Regions from separate parts of the Dietzia sp. DQ12-76 genome, predicted to be linked through region 3. Evidence: predicted binding sites of a transcription regulator. Region 3 holds the regulator's gene; each other region holds the start of a gene.

Region 1 (6,505 bases), on a different contig from region 3:
GAACGCGCGACCGCGATCGCACGCAAGGAGGCGCTGGCCGTCGAGGCCGAGGAGATCGGGGAGTCCTCCACCCAGTGGAAGGCCGCCGGCGATCGCCTGCGGGAGATCCTCGACGAGTGGAAGACCATCCGAGGTATCGATCGCAAGACCGACGACGCCCTGTGGAAGCGCTTCTCCAAGGCGCGCGAGGCGTTCAACCGTCGCCGGGGTTCGCACTTCGCGGAACTGGACCGCAATCGGGCATCGGTGAAGCGGGTCAAGGAAGAGCTGGTCGAGCGCGCCGAGGCGATCTCGGGCTCGACCGACTGGAATGACACGGCGACCGCGTTCAGGCGGCTCATGGACGAGTGGAAGGCCGCGGGCCGCGCACCCCGCGAGGCCGATGACGCGCTGTGGAAGCGGTTCAAGGCGGCCCAGGACACGTTCTTCGACGCCCGCCATGCCGCGGCCGCCGAGAGGGACGCCGAGTTCGCCGGCAACGCGGATGCGAAAGAGGCGCTGCTCGCCGACTACGCGGGCCGGATCGATCCCCAGAAGGACCTCACCGCCGCGCGCACGGCCCTGCGGGAACTCCAGACCCGCTGGGAGGAGATCGGCAAGGTCCCGCGGGAGCGGATGGGAGAGCTCGAGGGAAGGATCCGGGCGCTGGAGAGGTCCGTGTCCGATGCGGCGGACGCGGAGTGGCGACGGACCGACCCCGAGGCCAAGGCCCGCGCCGCCCAGTTCTGGGTGCGCGTGGACGATTTCGAAGAGCAGGCGGCGAAGGCCGAAGCCGCGGGCAGGTCGAAGGATGCGGAGAAGGCCCGCGCGCAGGCCACGCAGTGGAGGGAGTGGGCAGAGGCCGCCGAGAACGCTGTCGACACCCGCTGAGCACGACGATCGTCAGTTGAGCCCCGCCTCTGAGGCGGGAGACGTGAGCAGGACCCCCTGAACGGTGGGGCTCCGGTTCACTCGCGGTGGCGCAGCGAGTCCTCGAGCTCTCGTTGCTCCGGCGTCCGCGCCCACAGCACGCCCGCCAGTGTCATCACCAGCAGCAGCACCAGGATGACGCTGACGTACATCCCGATCCCGGGGGCCCCGAAGTCCCGGAAATCCGGGTCGGGTCCTCGCCCGGACTGGCGCAGCCAGATCGCGAGCATCCCGTAGACGGCGGCGACACAACTCGCGCCCCACGCGATCCCCGCCGCCCACCACTTCTGGGTGATGATCATGACCGCGCCGAACAGGATGGCACCGGCCGAATAGATGAGGACGAACACGTGGGACGGCAGCGACGTCTCCTGGGCCCGGGCCGCTTCGGTGAAGAACAACACATCAAGACCGCGCACCCCGTCACTGTGGGGCAACACCAGTGCGGCCGCGAGCAGCACGATCAGGAGAGCCGACGCCAGATAGGCCTTGCCGATCACGAGAGTGTGGCCCAGGACCCGATCTTTCTGACGGAGCTCCGAGTTGACGGTGCCGGACTCCAGAATCCCTTCGATCGGGTCGGGGCGGTCAGCGGTGTTCACGTGGGGCATCCCTTCGGGGTGGTGTCGGGGGTGTCGGCGGCCCTCCGCAGGGTGGGCAGTCCGAGCCCCACCCCGATCGGTGGCGTCTCCGGCTTCTCACCGGCTTCGTGCCTGTCGCCCGCCCTGGTCGTCCGCAGGGTCAGCACTCCGTCATCGGCGAGCAGGTGGTGTGGTGCCGCCGAGGTGACTCGGGTGGTGACCACGTCGCCGGGACGGATCCGCCCGGCGTGCTCCCCCACCGGGGCGAAGTGCACCAGGCGGCCGTCGCGGGCCCGGCCGGTCATCCGAGCGGTCGCGGCGTCCTTTCGCCCCTGGTCCGCCGTGACGAGCAGCTCGACCTCACGACCGACCTGCTTCTCGTTCTCCTCGAGGGTGATCCGCTCCTGGAGCCGGATCAGTCTGTCGTAGCGCTCCTGCACCACGGACTTGGGGATCTGCTCGTCCATCGTCGCCGCCGGCGTCCCCGGTCGCGGTGAGTACTGGAACGTGAAAGCGCTGGTGAAGCGTGCTTTCTCGACGACGTCGAGAGTGGCCTGGAAGTCCTCTTCGGTCTCGCCGGGAAAACCGACGATGATGTCCGTGGTGATGGCCGCGTGCGGCATCGCGGCACGCACCCTGTCCAGGATGCCGAGGAAGCGCTCCGACCTGTACGACCGCCGCATCGCCCGGAGCACACGATCCGAGCCCGATTGCAGGGGCATGTGCAGCTGTGGGCACACGGCGGGGGTGTCGGCCATCGCCTCGATGACGTCGTCGGTGAACTCCGCCGGATGGGGCGAGGTGAACCGGATCCGTTCGATTCCCTCGACCCGACCGGCAGCGCGCAGCAACTTCGCGAAGGCTCCCCTGTCGGACGGCTCGGCAGGGTCGTGGAACGAGCGCCCGTAAGCGTTGACGTTCTGACCCAGCAGGGTGACCTCGAGGACACCCTCGTCCGCCAGCGCCCGCATCTCTGCGAGTACCTCTCCGGGACGCCGGTCCACCTCCTTGCCGCGGAGGGACGGGACGATGCAGAAGGTGCAGGTGTTGTTGCAGCCGACCGACACGGAGACCCAGCCGGCGTAGGCGGACTCGCGAGTCGCGGGGAGGGTTGACGGGAAGTGCTGGAGCGAGTCGGCTATCTCCACCTCGGCTCGTTCGTTGTGGCGCGAACGCTGGAGCAGGGTGGGGAGGTGACCGAGGTTGTGGGTGCCGAAGACGACGTCGACCCACGGTGCCCGCGAGACCACCACGTCCTTGTCCTTCTGCGCGAGGCAGCCCCCGACTGCGATCTGCATCCGCGGGTTGGCGTCCTTCCACGGTCGCAGATGGCCGAGCGTGCCGTAGAGGCGGTTATCGGCGTTCTCACGGACGGCGCAGGTGTTGAACACGACGAGGTCCGGCAGTGCGCCCCGTACGGGATCCGCCTCGCCCTCGAACGGGACGTATCCCGCTTCGTCGAGTACACCCGAGAGCCGCTCCGAGTCGTGGACGTTCATCTGGCATCCGAAGGTCCGCACCTGATAGGTGCGCCCCTCCACACGCTCGACACGCTCGACACCGGCGTCTCCGGCGGTCGTCTGCTGGTCGGTCACGAGAGTATCCACGCAGGCCAGGGTACTCAGGGCGACACCTGGGCCGCCAATTCGGCATCGACCACCGTCATCGCCAACCCCGTCGGATAACCCCGACGTCCGAGGAACGCCACCAACCTGCGCCGCTCCCCCTGGAGGTCGGCGGCGCGACGGGACCCGGTCGGCCGGCGCGCGAGCCGCGCCCGCACCAGCTCGGCGGCGTGGTCATGCTCGTCGCACTCGTCGATGTGGGAGACCGCCCTGGCGATGTGGGCCTCGGCGACACCCTTCTCGCGGAGCTCCCGCTCGAGGGCGCCACGCGACCGTCCGCGTCGGCGTCGGCGGCCTCTGACCCATTCCGATGCGAATTCGGCGTCGTCCACCAGGCCCCAGACCCGGACCCTGGCCAGCGCTGCGTCCACGGCGGCCGGCGCGTGGTCCTTACCCAGAAGCCTCTCGCGGAGTTCGTGTTCGCTACGGGGACGGTGGCGCAGGAGTCGGAGGGCCGCAGTCGCGGCGTCGTGGGCCTCGGGCGCCAACGGTGGCAGATCCGAGCTCCCTGACGACCTGGCCTCCACCGCGGCGATCGCCGCGCGTAGCTGCTCCGATGTGATCCGCCGCACCCGCTCGTCGGAATCAGGCTCCCGGACACTCATCAGAACTCGACAGGCACCACGTCGATGGGTGCGTCCTCATCTGCCTCCGCCTCGATCTCCGCGAGCTCCGCACCGGCCCCGATGTTGAGCTTGTCGAGAATCTTCCGCTCGATCTCATCGCGAACCGAGGGGTTCTCCTTCAGATACCGGCGGGCATTCTCTTTGCCCTGCCCCAGTTGGTCGGCACCGTAGGTGAACCAGGAACCCGACTTCTTGACGAACCCGTTCTCCACGCCCATGTCGATCAGCGATCCCTCGCGGCTGATGCCTTCCCCGTAGAGGATGTCGAACTCCGCGATCTTGAACGGCGGGGCGATCTTGTTCTTGACCACCTTGACCTTGGTGCGGTTACCCACCGCATCCGCGCCGTCCTTCAGGGTCTCGATCCTGCGCACGTCCAGGCGGACCGAGGCGTAGAACTTGAGCGCCTTACCGCCGGTGGTGGTCTCGGGCGAGCCGAACATCACCCCGATCTTCTCGCGCAGCTGGTTGATGAAGATGGCGGTGGTGTTGGTGTTGTGCAGCGCACCGGTCATCTTCCGGAGCGCCTGGCTCATCAGGCGGGCCTGGAGTCCCACGTGGCTGTCGCCCATCTCGCCCTCGATCTCCGCCCGCGGCACCAACGCCGCGACGGAGTCGACGACCAGGATGTCGATGGATCCGGACCTGACCAGCATGTCCGCGATCTCGAGCGCCTGTTCGCCGGTGTCCGGCTGGGAGACGATGAGGTTGTCCGTGTCCACACCGAGCTTGCGGGCGTACTCGGGATCCAGTGCGTGCTCCGCGTCGATGAACGCGGCGATACCACCGGCGGCCTGCGCATTGGCCACGGCGTGCAGTGCGACGGTGGTCTTACCCGACGACTCCGGACCGTAGACCTCCACGACGCGCCCGCGGGGGAACCCGCCGACTCCGAGTGCGACGTCGAGCGACAGGGCGCCGGTGGGGATCACCTGGACCGGCGGGCGGGTGTCGTCCCCGAGCCTCATGACCGACCCCTTGCCGTAGGCCTTGTCGATCTGGGCGAGCGCCAGCTCCAGTGCCTGCTCCCGATTCGGGGCGACGCCGGTCCGGGTTCCCGACTTGGCGGTGTTCTTGGGGGCCATGATGTTCTCCGTTCGTGCTCGACCACCGGTGTCGTGCCGGATGGTCTGTGTGGTCTGCTCTCTCGCGGACGCTACGGGTCGGGTACGACACGAACGACTCGCGCGAGCCCGGCACCCCTTCACTGTGGAGGGACGGCGCCCTGTGGACGGGCACTCCCGTCATCACGTGCCCCGACTATAGGCGAACGCGTGTTCGAGGGGCAACGACACGCCGCCCGGGTGTCAACGTAACGAGTCGGGAACCTCGAACTCGGCGCACAGGGCCAACCAGACCTGCTTGACCGGGGCGCCGGCGTCGATGGCCTCCTCCGCCGTGCGTCCGTCGAACGCCCCGAGGTGATGGGAACGTACGAGATGATCGGCTCGCAGGTCCCCGAAGGCCTCGACGGTCCGGGCCCTGAACTCCGTCAGAGTCACGTGCCCACCCTTTCACGACGGACGAGGACGGGCCGCCGGCGTCCTCACCGGCGGCCCGTCCTCGCACGATTCACTGCTGTTCGGTCTGCGCCTGCTGCTCCGGCGACGTCGCGGCCTGGGGCTGCCCCTGAGGGAGCTGGGACGCCGAACCGGTGCCCTGCCCGAGTTGGCCACCCTCCGCCTTCATCGACGCGCGGATCTGCTCGAGACGGCTGTGCCCGGCCATCTGCGTGGACGCCTGCTCGACCTCGAGCATCCGGCCCTGAACGGAGTTCTGGGCGAGCTCGGCCGAACCGAGGGCGTTGGCGTACCGCCGCTCGATCTTGTCCCGCACCTGGTCGAGATTCGGGGTGTTTCCTCCGGAGGAGACCTCGGACATCGACTGCAGCGACGCGCTGACCTGCTCCTGCATCTTGGCCTGCTCCAGCTGGCTGAGCAGCTTGGTCCGCTCGGCCACCTTCTGCTGGAGGACCATCGCGTTCTGCTCCACGGCCTTCTTGGCCTGGGCCGCGGCCTGGAGCGACTGGTCGTGCAGACCCTTGAGGTCCTCGACGTTCTGCTCGGCGGTGACGAGCTGGGCGGCGAACGCCTCCGCGGCGTTCTCGTACTCGGTCGCCTTCTGGGCGTCACCGTTCTGGCGGGCCTGCTCGGACATCTGGAGCGCCTGCCGCGTCGAACCCTGCAGCTTCTCGATGTCGGCCAGCTGCCGGTTGAGCTTCATCTCCAGCTGCCGCTGGTTGCCGATCACGGCGGCCGCCTGCTGGGACAGCTGCTGGTGCTGGCGCTGTGCGTCCGAGATCGCCTGCTGGATCTGGACCTTGGGGTCAGCATTCTCGTCGATCTTCGAATCGAACAACGCCATGAGGTAGCGCCATGCCTTGGTGAACGGATTGGCCATCGCTGCGTAGTGTCCTTCTGCCGATTCGGACGACGGGTCGTTACCACGGTACCGAACTACGCCGGGGAGCGACCACCGGGCGTTGCCGGGGCGGGATTCAGGCCGCGAGGACCGGTTCCCGCGGTGACACGGTCCCCGGGGCCGGGACGGTGCCCGGGGGCGAGACCTGGACGGCGGCCCTGATCAGGATCTCCCCGAGGGACACGTCGAGAGCGCCCGAGATCGACGCGAGGAGCTCACTCGAGGCCTCCTTGCGTCCGCGCTCGATCTCGGAGAGGTACCCGGGACTCACCCGGGCCGCGTCCGCGACGTCCCTCAGGGTCCGTCCCGTCTCGCCCCTCAGTCCGCGGAGCACCGTCCCGAG
Region 2 (8,658 bases), on a different contig from region 3:
GAATGGATGTCGGGACGGTCCACCTGGTGATCGCCCCCGGGGCGCAGCACGCCGGAATCCTTGAGGAGGCGCGGCGCGTCCTGCGGGAAGCCCACGGAATCGAGCACGCGACAGTCCAGATCGAGACCGCCGGCGTCGTGGAGTGCCGCGCTCTGGGATGGTGAACTCGGCGATTCGGAGAGCGGCCAGGGCAGACACAGTGGACAGAGCAGACACAGTGGACAGAGGGGGCGACGGTGCCGGAGGGTGATTCCGTTTACAGGGTGGCCAAGCGGGTCGACCGGGCGTTGGCCGGACGGACCCTCGACAAGTCCGAGCTGCGAGTCCCCCGATTCGCAGCGGTGGACCTGCGGGGCAGGGCCGTGGTCACCGCCCGGTCCCGCGGCAAGCACCTCTTCGTCGTCGTCGGCCCCGACGCGCAGGGTCGGGACCCCGTCACCCTGCACATCCACCTGAAGATGGAGGGCCGCATCCACATCCATCGTGCGGGAGAGCGGTGGCGGTTCCCCGCGCACACCGTCCGGCTGCTTCTGCGTGCGGGTGACGTCGAGGTGGTGGGCACCGAACTCGGAGTGCTGCGCGCACTGGACCCGTCCGAGGCCGATCGGGCGGTCGACCACCTCGGCCCCGATCTCCTGGGGCGGGACTGGGACCCGGACGCCAGCGTCGCGGAGGTGATCAGGCGAATCGGTGAGCGGCCCACCCGGACGATCGGGGAGGCACTGTTGGACCAGAGGAATCTCGCCGGGATCGGCACCGTCTACCGCGCCGAGCTCTGCTTTCTGCGAGGCCTCGACCCGAGGGAGCCCGTCGAGGCGGTGCCGGATCTGCGCGCGGTGGTGGTCCTCGCCCGGCGGATGCTCCTCGCCAATGCCGACCGCTCCGTCCGGGTCACGACCGGCGACACGCGCCGCGGGAGGGAGCTGTGGGTGTACGGGCGGGACGGCAAACCCTGCCGCAGGTGTGGGACCCAGGTGGAGACGTTCCGACTGGGTGGTCTCGCCGACCCCGATGAACCGAGCGATTCGCTCGATCGCATCGCCTACCGCTGCCCGTCGTGCCAACCGGGGCGTGCCACACTGGGGCCATCGCCAACGGAGGAGAACCTGTGACCGACCGCAACACGATTCTGATCACCGGAGCCAGCGCGGGTCTCGGCGAGGGTATGGCCCGTCGCTGGGCCGCGCAGGGCAAGAGCCTGGCGCTGTGCGCCCGCCGCCTCGACCGCCTCGAGGAGCTCCGCGCCGAGCTCGTGGCCGCCAACCCCTCGATCACGGTAGCGGTCCGCGAACTCGACGTGGCTGATGGCGACGCGGTGGAGCGGGTGTTCGGTGAGCTCGACGCGGAGCTCGGAGGCATCGACCGCTTTGTCCTCAACGCCGGACTCGGGAAGGGGGCGTCCATCGGCACCGGCAAGGCGCACGCCAATCGCGAGACCGCGATGGTCAACGTGATCGGCACCCTCAACCAGGCCGAGGCCGCGATGGAGCTCATGAACAAGAGGGGTGAGGGGCACCTGGTGTTCATCTCGTCCGTGAGCTCCCTGCGCGGTATGCCCAAGGCCCAGAACACCTACGGCGCCACCAAGGCGTTCGTGTCCTCGCTGGCGCAGGGCCTGCACGCCGAACTCGACAGCGCGGGCAGCCGCATCAAGGTCACCGACATCCTCCCCGGGTACATCCGCACCGACATCAACCGCTCGGTCAAGACCTCACTGATGACCGAATTCGACGAGGGCGTCGACGCGCTGGTGAGGACGATCGACGCCGAGCCCACTCGGGCACTCGTCCCCGCCAAGCCCTGGAAGGCGATCGGTCCCCTGTTGACACTCCTGCCGGAGAAGATCAGCCGCAGGTTCGTCTGACCTGCTAGAAGGGCGGCGGGCTGAGGAGGTCGTCGAGTAGGGCCCGGACCTCGTCCTCGACCGTGCTGACCACGGGCGCGTTCCGCCGCCACCAGCGACCGTGGTCGACGAAGCGGGTGTCCGCCGATCCATGTGCGCGGGCGCGCTCGGCGTTCAGGCGGAGCGCTCGGCGAGACCAATAAGTGGGCTCCGGCCGTGCTTCACCGCCTGTGGTGGTCGGGTCCGGGTTTCGCTGCTGTTGCCTATTCCAGGCCTGGGACTCCGCGCGGGCCTGCTCGCGGCGGTAGGCCCCGAGCGGCCCGGAGGGTCGGGTCGTCATGGTCGCCCCATCGGGGGTGACGACGGTGAGACCTCCCTCGGGCTCCAGGTTGTAGATCCAGTCGGAAAAGGTCTTGAACCGGTGGTGACGCCGACACAGACACATGAGGTTGTGCTCTTCGGTCGGCCCGCCCCGGGCAGGGTCGGCGTGGTCGAACGGTCGGACATGATCGATGTCACAATCATCGGCTGGAACCGCACACCCGGGGTGGCGGCAGGTTCCGTCGCGCAGCCTGATGCGGCGTGCCAACTCGGCTCCGGGCCGGTACTTGAGGCCGCGGCCGGCGTCGTCGGCGGCACCGATGCGGGGGTCGACCTTCTCGACGCTGGCACCGTCGCTGATGTTCAGCATGTCCAGCAGAGCCTGAAGCGCGGCCTCGCCCGTCCGGGTGAACTCCACCCGCACCCCGTCGCCGTCGGCACCGGGGTTGTCCGCGCCGGTGTTGCCGGGAGCGATCACGGTGACCTTGGGTCGCAGCGGCGACACGGGATGGTCCGAACTGCCGGGCTGCGGGCTGTCGCCACACACGAGTGACAGCAGCGCGTCCGCGCGGCGTTCGGCCTTGGAGTAGTAGTAGTCCGGGTCCGGCTGGCCGGTCCCCTCGGTGGTGGCGGCGGCGGCTTCGGCGGCGGCGTGTTCGGCAGCGCGCTGGTCGATCGCCTCGGCGAGGACCGCCGCCTCTTCGGTGGCAAGGATGGCCGACACGGTGGACATGCCGTCGGCGCCCTTGTTGATGCGCACTCCGCGGGCACGGCTGGCGTCCTCCTTGCGCCTGCGGATGCCGTCGGCGTCGTGTCGGGCGATGACCGCGTCCACCGCATCGCGAATCGCTCGCGCCCCGAGGCGTTCGCCGGCCTCGATCGCGGCCAGGTAGTCGTCGACGACATCCTGTTGAACCTGCGGGAGGACCGAGGGATCGACGGTGGCCATCTGGCGGGCCAGCAGTTCGGCGGCGCGCTGGTCCAGGCGCCCTGAGGCCAGGGCTGCGAGGACGGCGGGGTAGCGCTGGTGCAGGTCCGCGGCGAAGGAGACCATCGATTCGGCCCGCAGGGTGGAGACGGCCATCGCTGCCACCACGTACCCGGTGGCCACATCGAACGGGTCGACCACCGCGTGGCCGGGCGGGGACTCCGGGCCGGCGCCCGAGTGGTCGCGGCGCAGGCACTCCAGCAGCAGGTCGTAGCAGGCCGACAATCGCCGGGCAGCGGCCCGGTTCTCCGCCTCCCAGCCGGCACGAACCGAGGTGGTCAACCTGGTCAGCGGATCGACTCCGGAGGAGCCGAGGGAAGCGCTGCCCGTGAACGGGTTCTCGTCGCCGTCCATACCGCACCCCCCGTCACCATCGAGTGTCCGACGCCTATCGAATGTACGTTCGATACTACGCACACAGGTTCGAATGTTCAAGGGGTGTGGACTGGTCATCGCCGAGACTCGGGCAGGCGAGAACGCAGGCGTGCACGCAGGTCAGCGCTACGGCCCGGTAGGCGGCCCGGTCAGCGGGTGGGGCGCGCCTCGGGGCCCACCACGTCGAACAGCATCGCTGTGAACTGGCCCTGCGCCTCGAGCTGCCGACGGCGAAGACGGAGCCGGCGGGGCAGCAGGGGACGCCCGGAACCGAGGACGACCGGACACTGGTGGATCCAGACCCGGTCGAGCAACCCCCGGTCGGCGAACTGGCCCGCGAGGTCGCCACCACCGACCACCCAGACATCCCCGCCGCCGGCGGCATCGACCAGGAGGGGGTGCAGATCGCCGACGTCACCGGCGACGAACTCGACTCCGTCGACGGGATCGAGATCGCGGTGGGTGACGACCCAGCTCGGCACGGAGTAGGGCCAGACGAACGGTCGGCCGTCCTTCGTGAGGTCGCGGCGCACCCACTCGAACGTGTTGACCCCGCAGACGAGTGAACCGACGCCGGAATAGAAGCGGTCGAAGTGGAGGGCGGGGAGCGCGGGGTCGGGCTCGGTCGGTGTGCCACCTGTGGGATCTGCCCCGCCGGAGGTCGCGAACAGCCAGGAGAGGCTCTCCTCGTCGTCGGCGATGTACCCGTCGAGGCTGGTGGCGGTGCAGTAGACGGTGCTCATGCGGGAATGATCGCACCGGGGTACGACACCCGGTTACGAGCCCTTCGTGGGCGAGGAGGGCCGACTCAGCGGCGACCGCGGGCCTCGCGGTAGATCTCCACGAGAGAATCCGTCGAGGAATCGAAACCGTCTCCCGGGTGCCTCTCGGCGGTCAGAGCCCGCAGGAGCTCGCCGGCCTGCGCCTTACCCAGCTCGACCCCCCACTGGTCGAAGGCGTTGATGCCCAGCACGGCGGCCTGGGTGAACACCACGTGTTCGTACAGCGCGATGAGCTGGCCGAGGACCCCGGGTGAGAGCGACGGGGCGAGGATCGTGGTGGACGGCCGGTTGCCGGGCATGACCTTGTGGGGCGCGAGCTCGGGGTCGACCCCCTCCGCGAGCACCTCCTCCTCGGTCTTGCCGAACGCCAGCACGCGGGACTGGGCGAAGAGGTTGGCAACGAGCATGTCGTGCATCGAGCCGGCGCCGTCCGCGGCGGGCAGGTCCGTCACCGGGCGGGCGATACCGATGAAGTCCACCGGGACGAGCTGGGTGCCCTGATGCAGGAGCTGGAAGAAGGCGTGCTGGCCGTTGGTGCCGGGCTCGCCCCAGTAGACCTCACCGGTGGGGTAGGAGACGTCGGAGCCGTCGAGCCGGACCGACTTGCCGAGGGACTCCATGGTGAGCTGCTGCAGGTAGGCGGGGAAGCGGAGAAGCCCTTGGGCGTAGGGGATCACGGCCTTGGACTGGGCTCCGAGGAAGCAGGTGTACCAGATGCCGAGCAGGGCCATGAGGACCGGCGCGTTGTGCTCGGGTGCCTCGGTCGCGAAGTGCAGGTCCATGGTGTGGAAGCCCTCGAGCAGCTCCACGAATGCCGCCGGTCCCACCGTGATCATCACCGACAGGCCGATCGCCGACGACACCGAGTACCGGCCCCCGACCCAGTCCCAGAACTCGAACATGTTCTCCGCCGCGATCCCGAAGTCGGCCACCTTCTCGGTGGCGGTCGACACCGCCACGAAGTGGGACGCGATCGCGTCCTGTGACCCGAGCGCCTCGACGAAGTGCCGGCGCGCGGCATGGGCGTTGGCCATGGTCTCCTGCGTGGTGAAGGTCTTGGAGGCCACGACCACGAGAGTGGTGGCGGGGTCGACCTCGGAGAGCACGTCCGAGAGGTCCGCAGGGTCCACGTTGGAGACATAGCGTGCGCGGACGCCCGCGGTCTGCAGGTGGCGCAGGGCCCTGTCGACCATCACGGGACCGAGGTCCGAGCCCCCGATGCCGATGTTGACCACGGTGTCGATCCGCGCCCCCGTGTGCCCCGTCCATTCGCCGGAGCGGACCCGCTCGGCGAAATCGGCCATCCGGGTGAGGACCCCGTGGACGTCGGCCACCACGTCCCGTCCGTCGACGACGAGCTCGGCGTCGGCGGGGAGACGGAGCGCGGTGTGGAGGACGGATCGGTCCTCGGTCGTGTTGATCCGGTCACCCCGGAACATCGCGGCCCGCTGCGCCGGCAGACGGGCGGCGTGGGCCAGCTCGGTCAGCGCGCTCATGACCTCGTCGGTGACCAGGTGCTTGGACAGATCGATGTGTAGGTCGCCCGCGGTGACCGTCATGCGGCGACCCCGCTCCGGGTCGGCGGCGAACAACTCGCGGAGGGTCACGCCACCGATCATCGGAACGAGGCCCTCGATGTCCGACCACTGCGGGGTCGTGCTGATGTCCGTCATAACCGCTCCTGCCCAGTCTCGCCGCCCGGGGGTCGCCCGCCGTCCGTATGCGAGGCTAGTCGGGAATACGGGGGCCGCGTTGTCCGTTCCACACACGTGACCCCCATGACTCCTCCGTCCGACTCCTCCGTCTCGCCCCAGGTGGAACGACTGGTCGAGCTGGGCGTGCCCGGGCTCGCCGGGATCACCGCCGGGCGGCTGCGGGAGCACGCCGCGTCACTCCCCGCCGACGTGGCCGTGGGAAGGCCGGTGCTGGCGGTCCACCCCTCGTTAGTTCCCACCGCTCAACTCGTGAGCCTGCTGCGACGTGAGGGTAGGGCCGGTTTCGTCGTGGTCGACATGTCCGACCTGGCCGAGTTCACACCGACCGACGACGTCCGGGTGCCGGACGCCCCGCTCTACCTGGTCGATGACGTGACACGTGACGACGACATGCTGGGCTGGACCCCGACCGACGCGCACGCCGAGTTCGCCCGGCGGGGGCGCACTCCGCTGACCATCTCCGAGGGGGTGAGCTGGCTGCTCCAACAGCCGGAGATGCTCGAACCCGGCAGGTGCTTCATGTGCATCGGGTCGCGGAAGCGCAAGGCCGACGGAGCGCTGGACGCCCGGACCCCGGCACTGTGGATCAGCGGGGGGACGGGCCGCGACGGTCGGGAGAGCAAGGGGGCCCCGAAGGTGGGCTGGTGCTGGGCGAACAACCACCACACGTGGTTGGGGTTCGCCTCCACCGCCGGACGCGTCGGTCCGGGTCTCAGCCCAGTCGCCCGCGACCCAGGCGCAGGAGCATCCCCGCGAGGGTCTGCCCCTCCTGGCCGAGGGAAGAGAAGCGCTCGTAGACCTTGAGTTCGCGGGTGTGGACCAGCTTGGTGCCGCCGGACTTCATCCGCGTGCGGCCGATGCGCTTGGATATCTCGCTGCGGCGGACTATCGCGTCCAGGATCTCTGCGTCCAACCGGTCGATCTCCAGACGGAGCTCCTGGATCTGGGCCTCGGACAACGGATCGTCCGTGCCGGCGGGGTCAGGGTTCATGTCGTAATCATCCCACTCTCTTCCGCTGGACCCTCAGGACAGTCTAATGTTGCCGCCCGTGGACAACTTGAACACGCTTCTCGCGGACATCGGATCCGTGATCTGGGGACCATTCGTCCTCATCCCGCTGCTGCTCGGCACCGGCCTGTTCCTCACGATCAGGCTGCGCGCGATCCAGTTCCGCAAACTGGGCCCCGCGCTCAACCTGGGGCTGCTCCGGCGCCGGGACGACGGCGGCGCGGGTGACATCAGCCAGTACCAGGCGTTGACCACCGCGCTCGCCGCGACGGTCGGCGTGGGCAACATCGTCGGTGTCGCGACGGCGATCTCCCTGGGCGGGCCCGGCGCGCTCTTCTGGATGTGGGTCACCGCCCTCGTGGGAATGGCCTCCAAGTATTCGGAGGCCTTCCTGGGGGTGCGGTACCGCGTGACCGACGCCCGTGGCGAGCAGTCCGGTGGTCCGCAGTACTACCTCCACCGGGGATTCGCCGATCTGTTCGGCCGGACCGGCGCCCGGGTGGGACTCGTCCTGTCTCTCGTCTTCGCGGTGTTCGCGGTCCTGGCGAGCTTCGGCATCGGAAACATGACGCAGGGCAACGCGGTGGCGGCCCAGCTCGACAACTCCTTCGGCATCCCCGTCGTGGCCTCCGGCGTGATCCTGTTCGTCCTCACCGGTGCGGTCCTTCTCGGCGGCATCAAGTCCATCGGCCGGGTCACGGCAGGGTTCGTCCCCCTGATGATCGTGCTGTACCTGCTCGGCGGGATGGTCGTCCTTGTGCTCAACGCCGACGCGATCCCCGGGGCGTTCGGGCAGATCTTCACCGAGGCCTTCACCGGCACGTCCGCGGTGGGTGGCTTCGCCGGTGCCGCGATCATGTACGCCATCCAGATGGGCGTGGCGCGGGGCATCTTCTCCAACGAGTCCGGTATGGGCTCCGCGGCCATCGCGGCCGCCGCGGCCAAGACCACCCACCCGACCCGTCAGGGCCTGGTGTCCATGACCCAGACCTTCATCGACACCATCATCGTCGTCACCTTCACCGGCCTGGTGATCGTCACCTCCGGGGTGTGGGAGCGGGGGAGTGACACGGCCGGCACCATGACCGCCGACGCGTTCGCCGAGGCGATGCCGTACGGCGACAAGCTCGTGGCGGTGGCGATCGCGTTCTTCGCCTTCTCGACGATCCTCGGCTGGTCGTACTACGGCGAGCGGTGTGTCGAGCGACTCGTGGGCGCCGGGGGGGTCATTCCCTACCGGATGGTCTTCACGTGCGTGGTGTTCGTGGGTGCGGTCGTCGAGCTCGAGGTTGTGTGGAACTTCGCCGACGTGATGAACGGCCTGATGGCCATCCCGAACCTCATCGGACTCCTGGTCCTCTCCGGTCTCATCGTCCGCGAGACGAAGCACTACCTGGACAACGATCCGACTCTGACGGCGACGGCAGCGCAGGTCGAGGAGTTCATGGGGGACCGCCCGCGCTGAGATCGGGCTGTCGGAGCGGGTGGGTAGATTGGACACCACGATGACCCACTCCGCCTCCGCTCCAGCCAGCGTTTCAGCTCCAGCCAGCCGCACCTCTGTCGATTCGCCCCTCCTCGACGGGCTCAACCCACAGCAGGTCGCCGCGGTCACGCACCGCGGC
Region 3 (8,658 bases):
CGGGGCGGACTCGGCGCGGACGGGGTACTCCGGATCGCCACGGCCGGTGCCCTGGTCGACCGGGGCGTCCTCCCCGCTCTGCCGGACGGCGTCGATGCCGTGGACTGGTTCATGGACTACCGGAACGCGGACGGTTCGATCGCGGAGATGTGCGGCAACGGCGTGAGGGTGTTCGCCCACGCCCTCGTCGCGACCGGCCGTGCCGGGGTCGGCCGGATCGCCGTCGGCACCCGGTCCGGTCCCCGTCCCGCCGACATCCTCCACCACGACGACACCCACGCCATGGTCCGTGTGGACATGGGTGAACCCGTGCTCCTCGGGGTGTCCTCGGCGGAACTCGCCGGACGCGTGTACGCGGGCCTCGCCGTGGACATGGGCAACCCCCACCTCGCGTGCGTGGTCCCGGGTCTGGGGGCCGCGGGGTTACGCGACCTACCGGTGCACGAGGCGCCGGTCTACGACACCGCGTTCTTCGGCGAGGGGGTCAACGTGGAGTTCGCCACCCCGCTGGTGGACGGACGGGTGTCGATGCGCGTCCATGAGCGGGGATCGGGGGAGACGTTGTCCTGCGGCACCGGCATCGTCGCCACCGCCGTCGCGGCTCTGGCCGACGCCGGAGAGGCCACGGGCGAGGTCCTGGTCTCCGTCCCCGGGGGCGAGGTCGGGGTGACCCTGACCGGTTCCGGTTCGACCCTCACCGGACCGTCCGAGCTCGTCGCGCACGGGTGGTACACAGGGTGACGCCCGGCTCCGTTCGCGGAGGCGTCGTGGACGCATCTGTGAGATGATGCTGGTGGATGACTATCGATGACGCCGCCCCTGACCGGGCCACACGAGACCATGACCCTTCGGTCGGAGACTTCCAGCTCGAGGAGCGCTCGTCGCTGCGCCGAGTCGTCGGCCTGTCGACCGAGCTCCAGGATGTCAACGACGCGGAGTACCGCAAGCTCCGTCTGGAGCGTGTCGTCCTGGTCGGGGTCTGGACCGAGGGCACGTCAGCGCAGGCGGAGGCCGCCATGGCCGAGCTGGCCCAGCTCGCCGAGACCGCGGGCTCGGAGGTCTGCGATGCGTTGATCCAGCGGCGCGACAAGCCGGACCCCGCCACCTACATCGGTTCCGGTAAGGCCAGGACCCTCAAGGACGTCATCGCCGCGACGGGCGCGGACACGGTGATCTGCGACGGTGAACTGACACCCGGCCAGCTCATCGCCCTCGAGAAGGTGGTCAACGTCAAGGTGATCGACCGCACCGCCCTGATCCTCGACATCTTCGCCCAGCACGCCACCAGTCGTGAGGGCAAGGCCCAGGTCTCGCTTGCGCAGATGGAGTACATGCTCCCGCGGCTGCGCGGCTGGGGCGAGGCGCTCTCCCGGCAGGCCGGCGGCAGGGCGGGGAGCAACGGTGGCGTCGGGCTCCGTGGCCCCGGTGAGACGAAGATCGAGACCGACCGCCGTCGGATCAGGGAGCGCACCGCCAGACTCCGCCGGGAGATCAAGGGCATGAAGCAGGCGCGCGACACCAAGCGTCATCGACGGCGCGCGACCCCGGTGCCGTCGATCGCCATCGCCGGGTACACCAACGCCGGCAAGTCGAGTCTGCTCAACCGACTGACGGGCGCGGGAGTGCTGGTCCAGAACGCACTGTTCGCGACCCTGGACCCGACGACCCGGCGCGCCGAGCTCCCCGATGGGCGAGTGGTGGTCTTCACCGACACCGTCGGATTCGTCCGGCACCTCCCGACGCAGCTCGTCGAGGCGTTCCGGTCGACGTTGGAAGAGGTCGTCGATTCCGAGCTCCTCCTGCACGTGGTGGACGGATCTGACACGTTCCCGTTGCGCCAGATCGACGCCGTCCGGACAGTCATCAACGACGTCGTGGAGGAGCAGCACGCCGAGAGGCCCCGCGAACTCGTGGTGATCAACAAGATCGATGTGGCCGACCACGTCGTGCTGACGGAGCTGCACCACGCGCTACCGGACGCGGTGTTCGTGTCGGCGGCGACGGGTCAGGGTGTCGACGAACTCCTCGAGAGGATCATGGGGGTGGTCGCCTCGGGGGACACGCGGGTCACGCTCGAGATCCCCTTCACGAGGGGAGACGTGGTCTCCCGTGTCCACGCGGAGGGCGCTGTGGTCGCCGAGGATCACACGAAGGACGGAACCCGGATAGAGGTTCGACTCCCCGCCTCAGTGGCGGGAGAACTCGACGAGTATCGCGTCCCCGACCGGCGTGACGGGGTCGCCTGACCAGAGCGCCGTGAGGGTCCGATCTGCCCTGACCCACGTCGCGATCGTGGTTCCCGCCTCGGCCGGGTGAGGTCAGGCGACGCACCATCGGCACAGGCTCAGAGCTTGCGGAAGACGGTCACGACCTTCCCGAGGATCGTCGCGTGCTCTCCGGGGATGGGACGGAACGAGGGGTTGTGGGGCAGGAGCCAGACCCCGGTCGAATCCCTGCGGAACGTCTTGACCGTGGCCTCGCCGTCGATCATCGCCGCCACGATCTCGCCGTTGTCGGCGACATTCTGCCGACGGACCACCACATAGTCGCCGTCACAGATCGCGGCGTCGATCATCGATTCGCCGACAACCCTGAGCATGAACAGGTCTCCTGATCCCACCAGGTCGGAGGGCAGGGGGAATACCTCCTCCACAGCCTGCTCGGCGAGGATCGGACCGCCGGCCGCGATCCGCCCCAGGACCGGGACGTAGACCGGTTCGACGGCTCCGCCGGGCCGTACGTCCTCCTGCGCGGGTGCACGTCGCCCCCGCGATCGCTGACCGGGGACGCCGTGGACGTCGACCGCCCGCGGCTTGTGGGGGTCGCGGGTCAGGAAGCCCTTCTTCTCCAGGGTCCGCAGCTGATGGGCCACGGAGGAGGTGGACTGTAGGCCGACCGCATCACCGATCTCCCGGATGCTCGGCGGATAACCCCTCTCCTTGACGGTGTCGTGGATGTGCAACAGCACGCTCTTCTGGCGTGTCGTCAGGGCCTCGAAGTCTGGTTTGGGCATGCGGCGGTCCCTTCAGCGAATGGGTGTTCGACGTCTCTTTCTGTGTACACCCTACGTCGGACCGGGCGGGGGCGCCACACAGGTGTTCGAAGAATTTGCGCGCAGGTGTCGACTCTGTCGGACCCGCGTGATACAACTCTAGGCACGTTCGGGTTCGAACAGATGTGCACAACGAGTCACACGAGTGTGCGAATCCGGTTCGCACGGAGTGTCGAGTGGGGAGTGGTCATGACCGTCCTGGAAATGCAGCAACGATCGCGTCCGTCCATCCCGTGGACGGAGGTGTGTGCGACCGCGCACGACCGGTTCGATTCACCCAGGGAGGGGACGCGCGTCCCTGCCGAGGTCCCGTCCGTCACCCGCACCCTCGACCGTGGCCGGAAGGTGCCCACGCGGTCGGTGGCACCCGGTCGCCGGGTGAGCGTGCGGACGGCGTCCACGGGTCAGGTCAGGGCGTGCGGGGTGGAGGCGAGACCGGCTGCACCGGTGGTGGACGACGTGCCGACCTGGGCGCTGGTGGTCGGCGGTATCGTCTTCGGAATCCTGATGCTGTTGGCGTTGGCCCTCGTGGGCGGGCCCGCCTACGCGTGACCCACGGCATCGCCTTCTAGAATGGTCCCGGGACGGCGGCCCGTCGCCCTCGCACCGCTGTCGGCTCCGGCCGGTGGACCGGTTCGGACCAGGTCGACGAATGGCGAAGCTGGAATGTACTGCCCCATATGTCACCACGAGGACTCTCGGGTGATCGATTCGCGGTCGGTCGACGAGGGGCAGGCGATACGGCGTCGACGCGAGTGCCCCGAATGCGGACACCGGTTCACCACCCTTGAGACACCGCTGTTGACCGTCCTCAAACGCAACGGCGTGACGGAACGTTTCAGTCGGGACAAAGTGGTCCGCGGCGTGCGCCGCGCCTGCCAGGGGAGGTCGGTCGACGAGGACGCGCTCCGGCGGCTCGCTCAGCAGGTCGAGGATGCGGTCAGGGCCGGCGGGGCGTCCGAGGTTCCCGCTCATGAGATCGGACTGGCCATCCTGGGACCTCTCCAGGATCTCGACGAGGTCGCCTATCTGCGCTTCGCCTCCGTGTACAAGCAGTTCAGTTCCGCAGCAGACTTCGAGCGCGAGATCATCGCACTCAGAGAGCGCCACGCCGCTCACCGGTGAGCGTGGGTTCTTCGTCGTAGCGACGAGCGCGGGCCCGCCGCGCTGAGCCCCGTTCCGCGGCAGTGATCTACTCTCAGACCATGCTCCGGGTGGTTGCGAGCGCGTCACTGTTGGTGCCGTTCGTCGTGAGCGCCTGGCTGGTCATCGGGCCTCACCACCCGGTATTCCCGTGGGCGTTCTCGGCCGGTGTCCTCGGGATCCTGGGCGTTATGGGCCCCGTGCCCGAAGCGATGATCCCGAGGTGGGTGACCGCTACGACGCAGCGGACGATCCACCGCGCCCGCTTGTTCGGTATCCCCTCCGTACTCCGTGCGCTGGATCGGGTCGGATGGAATCGCGCTCTCGGGCGACGCGTCAACTCGTGCCATGGTCGGACTGGGTTGGTGGAGATTCGCGCCAGGGCCACGCAGAGCCTGGTCGCCCACGGGGTGGGCGCGGGGATCCACGCTGCGGTGGCCATCCCACTCGTGTTCGCCGGCGCCTGGCGGAGCGCGGTGATCGTGGTGGTACTCGGTGTCGGCGTGCACCTTGTTCCCGTCGCGATGCAACGGTACGTGCTGGCGAGGGAGGATCGGGTGGACCGAGTGATTCAGGCCCGCGGGGCTGGGCGAACCCCGGATTCGTGAGCGCGAGGTAGCGAGGCGGGCGTCGTGGGCTCACCTCCCGGTCCGGCGGGAGAGAGCGGCGGTCACCGCCTTCTCGATCCTCTCGGCGGAGACAGGGCGCGAGGTGCCCAGGGACTGTGCGAAGAGTCCGACGCGATACTCCGCCAGCATCCATCGCAGATCCCGGGACGTCCTCGCCCCACCCGGTCGCCCGCGCAGTGCCGCCGTCGCCTGTGCCACGGTCGCCTCCGACTCCTCGAGCCGTGCGGTGAGCTCCCGATACCTCGCCGGTGACTTCTCCGCCAGGTCGAGCCTGAGGTCGATCGCTCTCACATGACGCTCCAGTTGCGGCAGGACCTCGACGGGGTGACGCGCGAGGAATCCCTTGCCCACGAGGAAGTCCAGCGCGGGCCGGACGTCGTCTGCGACGTCACGCGGGGCCTGCTCTAACCGCGCCGTCACCGATCGCGCGGCGACCAGCGCCGGGAGAGCGGCGGTGATCGACGCCGAGACGGCGCCCGGCGCTTCGGCCCTGGCCCGCGCACGCAGTTCCTCGAACTCCTGCACGGTGAGTACCGGCACCCCCTGACGTGTGGCGAGCATCCGTCCACACGCGGCCAGGGCCGCGTCCGAGACCAGTCCGTCGGCGCCGCCGTGGGGATACTGGGTGAGCGCGAGGCGCTGCTCCACCGGACGGCCCCGGAGTATCGCCGCCGCGGTGATCACATCCTTCGAGATCATCGTCAACACGGCCGCGGCCTGAGCGGCCCTCCTCTCCTCCTCGGTGGCGCACGCGATCCGGTGGAGGCCGTCCGGGCGCACCTGCAGCGCCGGATAGACCGTCACCTCGACACCGTCGACCGTCCCGCTGATCGAGGTCTCCAGGTCCCCGATCGTGTCCGCGGTCCAGGCCCGATGGGGCCCGTCGTCGGGGACGAGTCGCGAGTTGAGCGTGGCTCGGACCTTCTCCACCAGGCGGCTGCGCAGGGCGGCGAGATCGGTACCCGAGGCCACCACCTCGTCGCCGTCGACGACCTCGAAGCGCATGCGCAGATGGCCGGGGAGGTGTTCCGGATGGAATTCGCGGGGATCGACGGTCGTCCCGATCCTGGCCGAGAGCGCCCCGGCGAGAGCCACCGGGAGAGGAGCCGAGCGCGGGGTGAGATCTCCGGCCAGCAGCTGTGCGTATTCGGCGGGAGGGGAGCACAGACGCCGTAGGTACTTGGGCAGAGTTCGCAGCATCTCGGTGTACAACTCCTCCCGAAGGCCGGGGACCAGCCACTCGAAACCGGAGGCCGCGACCGAGGACAACTGGGGGAGAGGGATCCGCACGGTGATGCCATCGGAGTCGACACCAGGGTCGAACGCGTACCTGAGCTCGAAATCCCGCTCACCCTGCTTCCAGATCGGCGGGAACTCGGAGGCGGCCGGAGCGGTGTCCGAGGTGCGGATCCGCTCGGGCGTCAGTCGTAGACGGTCCGGATCCTTGCGGCCCTGCTTCTTCCACCACGACTCCAGGTGGCGCCCGGAGGTGATGTCGGTGGGGAGTCGCTCGAGGTAGAACTCGACCACCGCGTCGTCATCGATGACCAGGCCCCGGCGCCTGCTCCGGGTCTCCAGTTCGCGCGCCTGCTCCACCGCCGCGGCGTTCTCGGTGATCACCGGGATGCGGGTTGACCACCGGCCCTCCACGATGCCGTGCCGGACCAGCATCTCCCGGGCGAGCGGTGCATCGACCCGGGACAGGAGGATGCGGCGCGATTCGACGACGGGCAGACCCAGGAGGAGAACCTTCTCGTAGGCCATCGCGGCGCCCTGGGCGTCGGACCAGTGCGGCTCGGAGTACTGGGACCGGACCAGGTGCGCCCCGAGGGTTTCGATCCACGCCGGGTCGATGCGCGCGACATCACGGGCCCACAGCCTGGACGTCTCCACCAGCTCGGAGGCCATGACCCAGCGCGGTGGTCTGCGGGCGAGATCGGAACCGGGGAACACCTGGAAGCGGATGCCGCGGGTGCCGCGGAACTCCCTGGTGTCCTCGTCTTTCATCCCGACGTTGGTGAGCAGGCCGGACAGGATCGCCTTGTGGAGGTCGTCCTCCGCGGCGTGGCCGGACGGCGGATGCCAACCCCGGTCCCGGCACATGCTGGTCAACTGGGCGGTGAGGTCTTGCCATTCCCGGATCCGCAACCAGTGCAGATACTCGGCCTTGCACATCTTGCGGAACGCGCTGCCAGAGAGTTCGCGGCGCTGTTCCGTGAGGTAGCGCCACAGGTTGAGGTAACCCAGGAAGTCCGAGGACTTGTCGGCGAACCGACGGTGGAACTGGTCCGCCTTGTCTCGGTCCTCGGCGGGTCGCTCCCGCACGTCCTGAACCGTCAGCGCCGCCACCACCACCAGGACGTCCCCCAGCGCGCGGTTGCGGTGGCCCTCCACCACCATCCGCGCCAGACGGGGATCGAGGGGGAGGGACGCCATGTCGCGACCCACCCTCGTCAGGTGCGGGCGCCCGTCGTCGTCGATCCGGAGCGCACCGAGTTCGGTGAGCAGCGTCATCCCGTCCCGGACGGCCTTGCGGTCGGGTGGTTCGACGAACGGGAAATCGTCCACGGCGCCCAGGTCGAGATCGGCCATCGACAGGATGACCGACGCCAGATTGGTGCGCAGGATCTCCGGGTCGGTGAACTGCGGCCGGGAGTCGAAGTCATCCTCCGAGTACAGGCGGATGCAGATGCCGTCGGCGACGCGGCCACAACGGCCGGCGCGCTGCGCGGCGGAGGCCTGTGAGATGGGTTCGATCGGCAGTCGCTGGACCTTGGTGCGTGTCGAATAGCGGGAGATCCGCGCGAGGCCGGTGTCCACGACGTAGCGGATTCCCGGAACCGTCACCGAGGTCTCCGCGATGTTGGTCGACAGGACGACGCGCCGGGTCGAGTGCTGACGGAACGCCCGTTGCTGCTCGGCGGCGGTGAGCCGGGCGAAGAGAGGGAAGATCTCCGTTGCCTTGAACCTCCGGCCCCGGAGCACCTCCTCGGCGTCGCGGATCTCGCGCTCGCCGGACAGAAACACGAGGACGTCGCCATCCCCTTCGGCGAGGAGTTCGCCCACGGCGTCGGCGAGCGCGTCCAGGGGATCCAGGTCGACGGTGCGGTCCGCGTGGTCGACCCGGAGCGGCCGGTACCGGATCTCCACCGGGAACGTGCGACCGGAGACCTCGATGACAGGGGCGGGCCGGCCCGCCGCATCCGCGAAGTGGCGCGCGAAGCGGTCCGGGTCGATCGTGGCGGAGGTGATGATGACCTTGAGGTCCGGTCGGCGGGGCAGGATCTGCCGGAGGTAGCCCACCAGGAAGTCGATGTTGAGACTGCGCTCGTGCGCCTCGTCGATGATGATCGTGTCGTAGGCGCGCAGCAGCCGGTCCCTCCGGATCTCGGCGAGCAGAATGCCGTCGGTCATGAGTTTGACGGCCGTGTCGGCGCCGGTGCGGTCGTCGAATCGCACGGCGGAACCGACCAGGTGGCCGGGCTCCGCTCCGAGCTCCTGGGCGATGCGTTCGGCGACCGTCCGGGCCGCCAGACGGCGGGGCTGGGTGTGTCCGATCATCCCACGCACGCCTCGGCCGAGTTCCAGACAGATCTTGGGGATCTGGGTGGTCTTGCCGGACCCGGTCTCCCCGGCGATCACCACGACCTGGTGGTCGCGGATCGCCGCCGCGATCTCGTCCTTGCGGGCGCTGACCGGGAGGTGCTCGGGGTACTCCGGTGTCGGGATCGACCCGGCGCGCCGACGCAGTCGTTCGGCGGCGTCGTCGATCCTCCTGCCCAGGTCGGCCACCTGGTCCGCGCGCGCCTTCCGGATCCTCGACCGGAGCCGGTG

The links. The regulator LexA, encoded in region 3, represses DNA repair genes until DNA is damaged. The targets are predictions, from matches to a motif close to CGAACANNTGTTCG.
Region 1: the regulator LexA is predicted to act here: its motif matches at 5,009-5,022, upstream of recA (recombinase RecA).
Region 2: the regulator LexA is predicted to act here: its motif matches at 3,545-3,558, upstream of G6019_RS00800 (HNH endonuclease signature motif containing protein).

Annotation. Positions count from the first base shown of each region.
Region 1 covers NZ_JAALDV010000077.1:431-6,935, forward strand. Annotated here, with positions in the region: partial or broken gene G6019_RS03805 (DUF349 domain-containing protein) at 1-870, shown strand, start outside; gene G6019_RS03810 (Rv2732c family membrane protein) at 948-1,520, opposite strand; gene miaB (tRNA (N6-isopentenyl adenosine(37)-C2)-methylthiotransferase MiaB) at 1,508-3,031, opposite strand; gene G6019_RS03820 (regulatory protein RecX) at 3,112-3,720, opposite strand; gene recA (recombinase RecA) at 3,720-4,826, opposite strand; gene G6019_RS03830 (DUF3046 domain-containing protein) at 5,049-5,243, opposite strand; gene G6019_RS03835 (PspA/IM30 family protein) at 5,314-6,141, opposite strand; gene G6019_RS03840 (helix-turn-helix domain-containing protein) at 6,239-6,505, opposite strand, start outside.
Region 2 covers NZ_JAALDV010000018.1:883-9,540, forward strand. Annotated here, with positions in the region: gene G6019_RS00785 (cation diffusion facilitator family transporter) at 1-164, shown strand, start outside; gene G6019_RS00790 (DNA-formamidopyrimidine glycosylase family protein) at 237-1,112, shown strand; gene G6019_RS00795 (SDR family oxidoreductase) at 1,109-1,864, shown strand; gene G6019_RS00800 (HNH endonuclease signature motif containing protein) at 1,869-3,506, opposite strand; gene G6019_RS00805 (dihydrofolate reductase family protein) at 3,677-4,270, opposite strand; gene pgi (glucose-6-phosphate isomerase) at 4,336-5,982, opposite strand; gene G6019_RS00815 (DUF5701 family protein) at 6,088-6,828, shown strand; gene G6019_RS00820 (chorismate mutase) at 6,737-7,015, opposite strand; gene G6019_RS00825 (alanine/glycine:cation symporter family protein) at 7,074-8,498, shown strand; gene G6019_RS00830 (UvrD-helicase domain-containing protein) at 8,539-8,658, shown strand, end outside.
Region 3 covers NZ_JAALDV010000429.1:5,045-13,702, reverse strand. Annotated here, with positions in the region: gene dapF (diaminopimelate epimerase) at 1-741, shown strand, start outside; gene hflX (GTPase HflX) at 798-2,246, shown strand; gene lexA (transcriptional repressor LexA) at 2,345-3,013, opposite strand; gene G6019_RS13995 (hypothetical protein) at 3,242-3,604, shown strand; gene nrdR (transcriptional regulator NrdR) at 3,719-4,177, shown strand; gene G6019_RS13985 (hypothetical protein) at 4,258-4,803, shown strand; gene hrpA (ATP-dependent RNA helicase HrpA) at 4,834-8,658, opposite strand, start outside.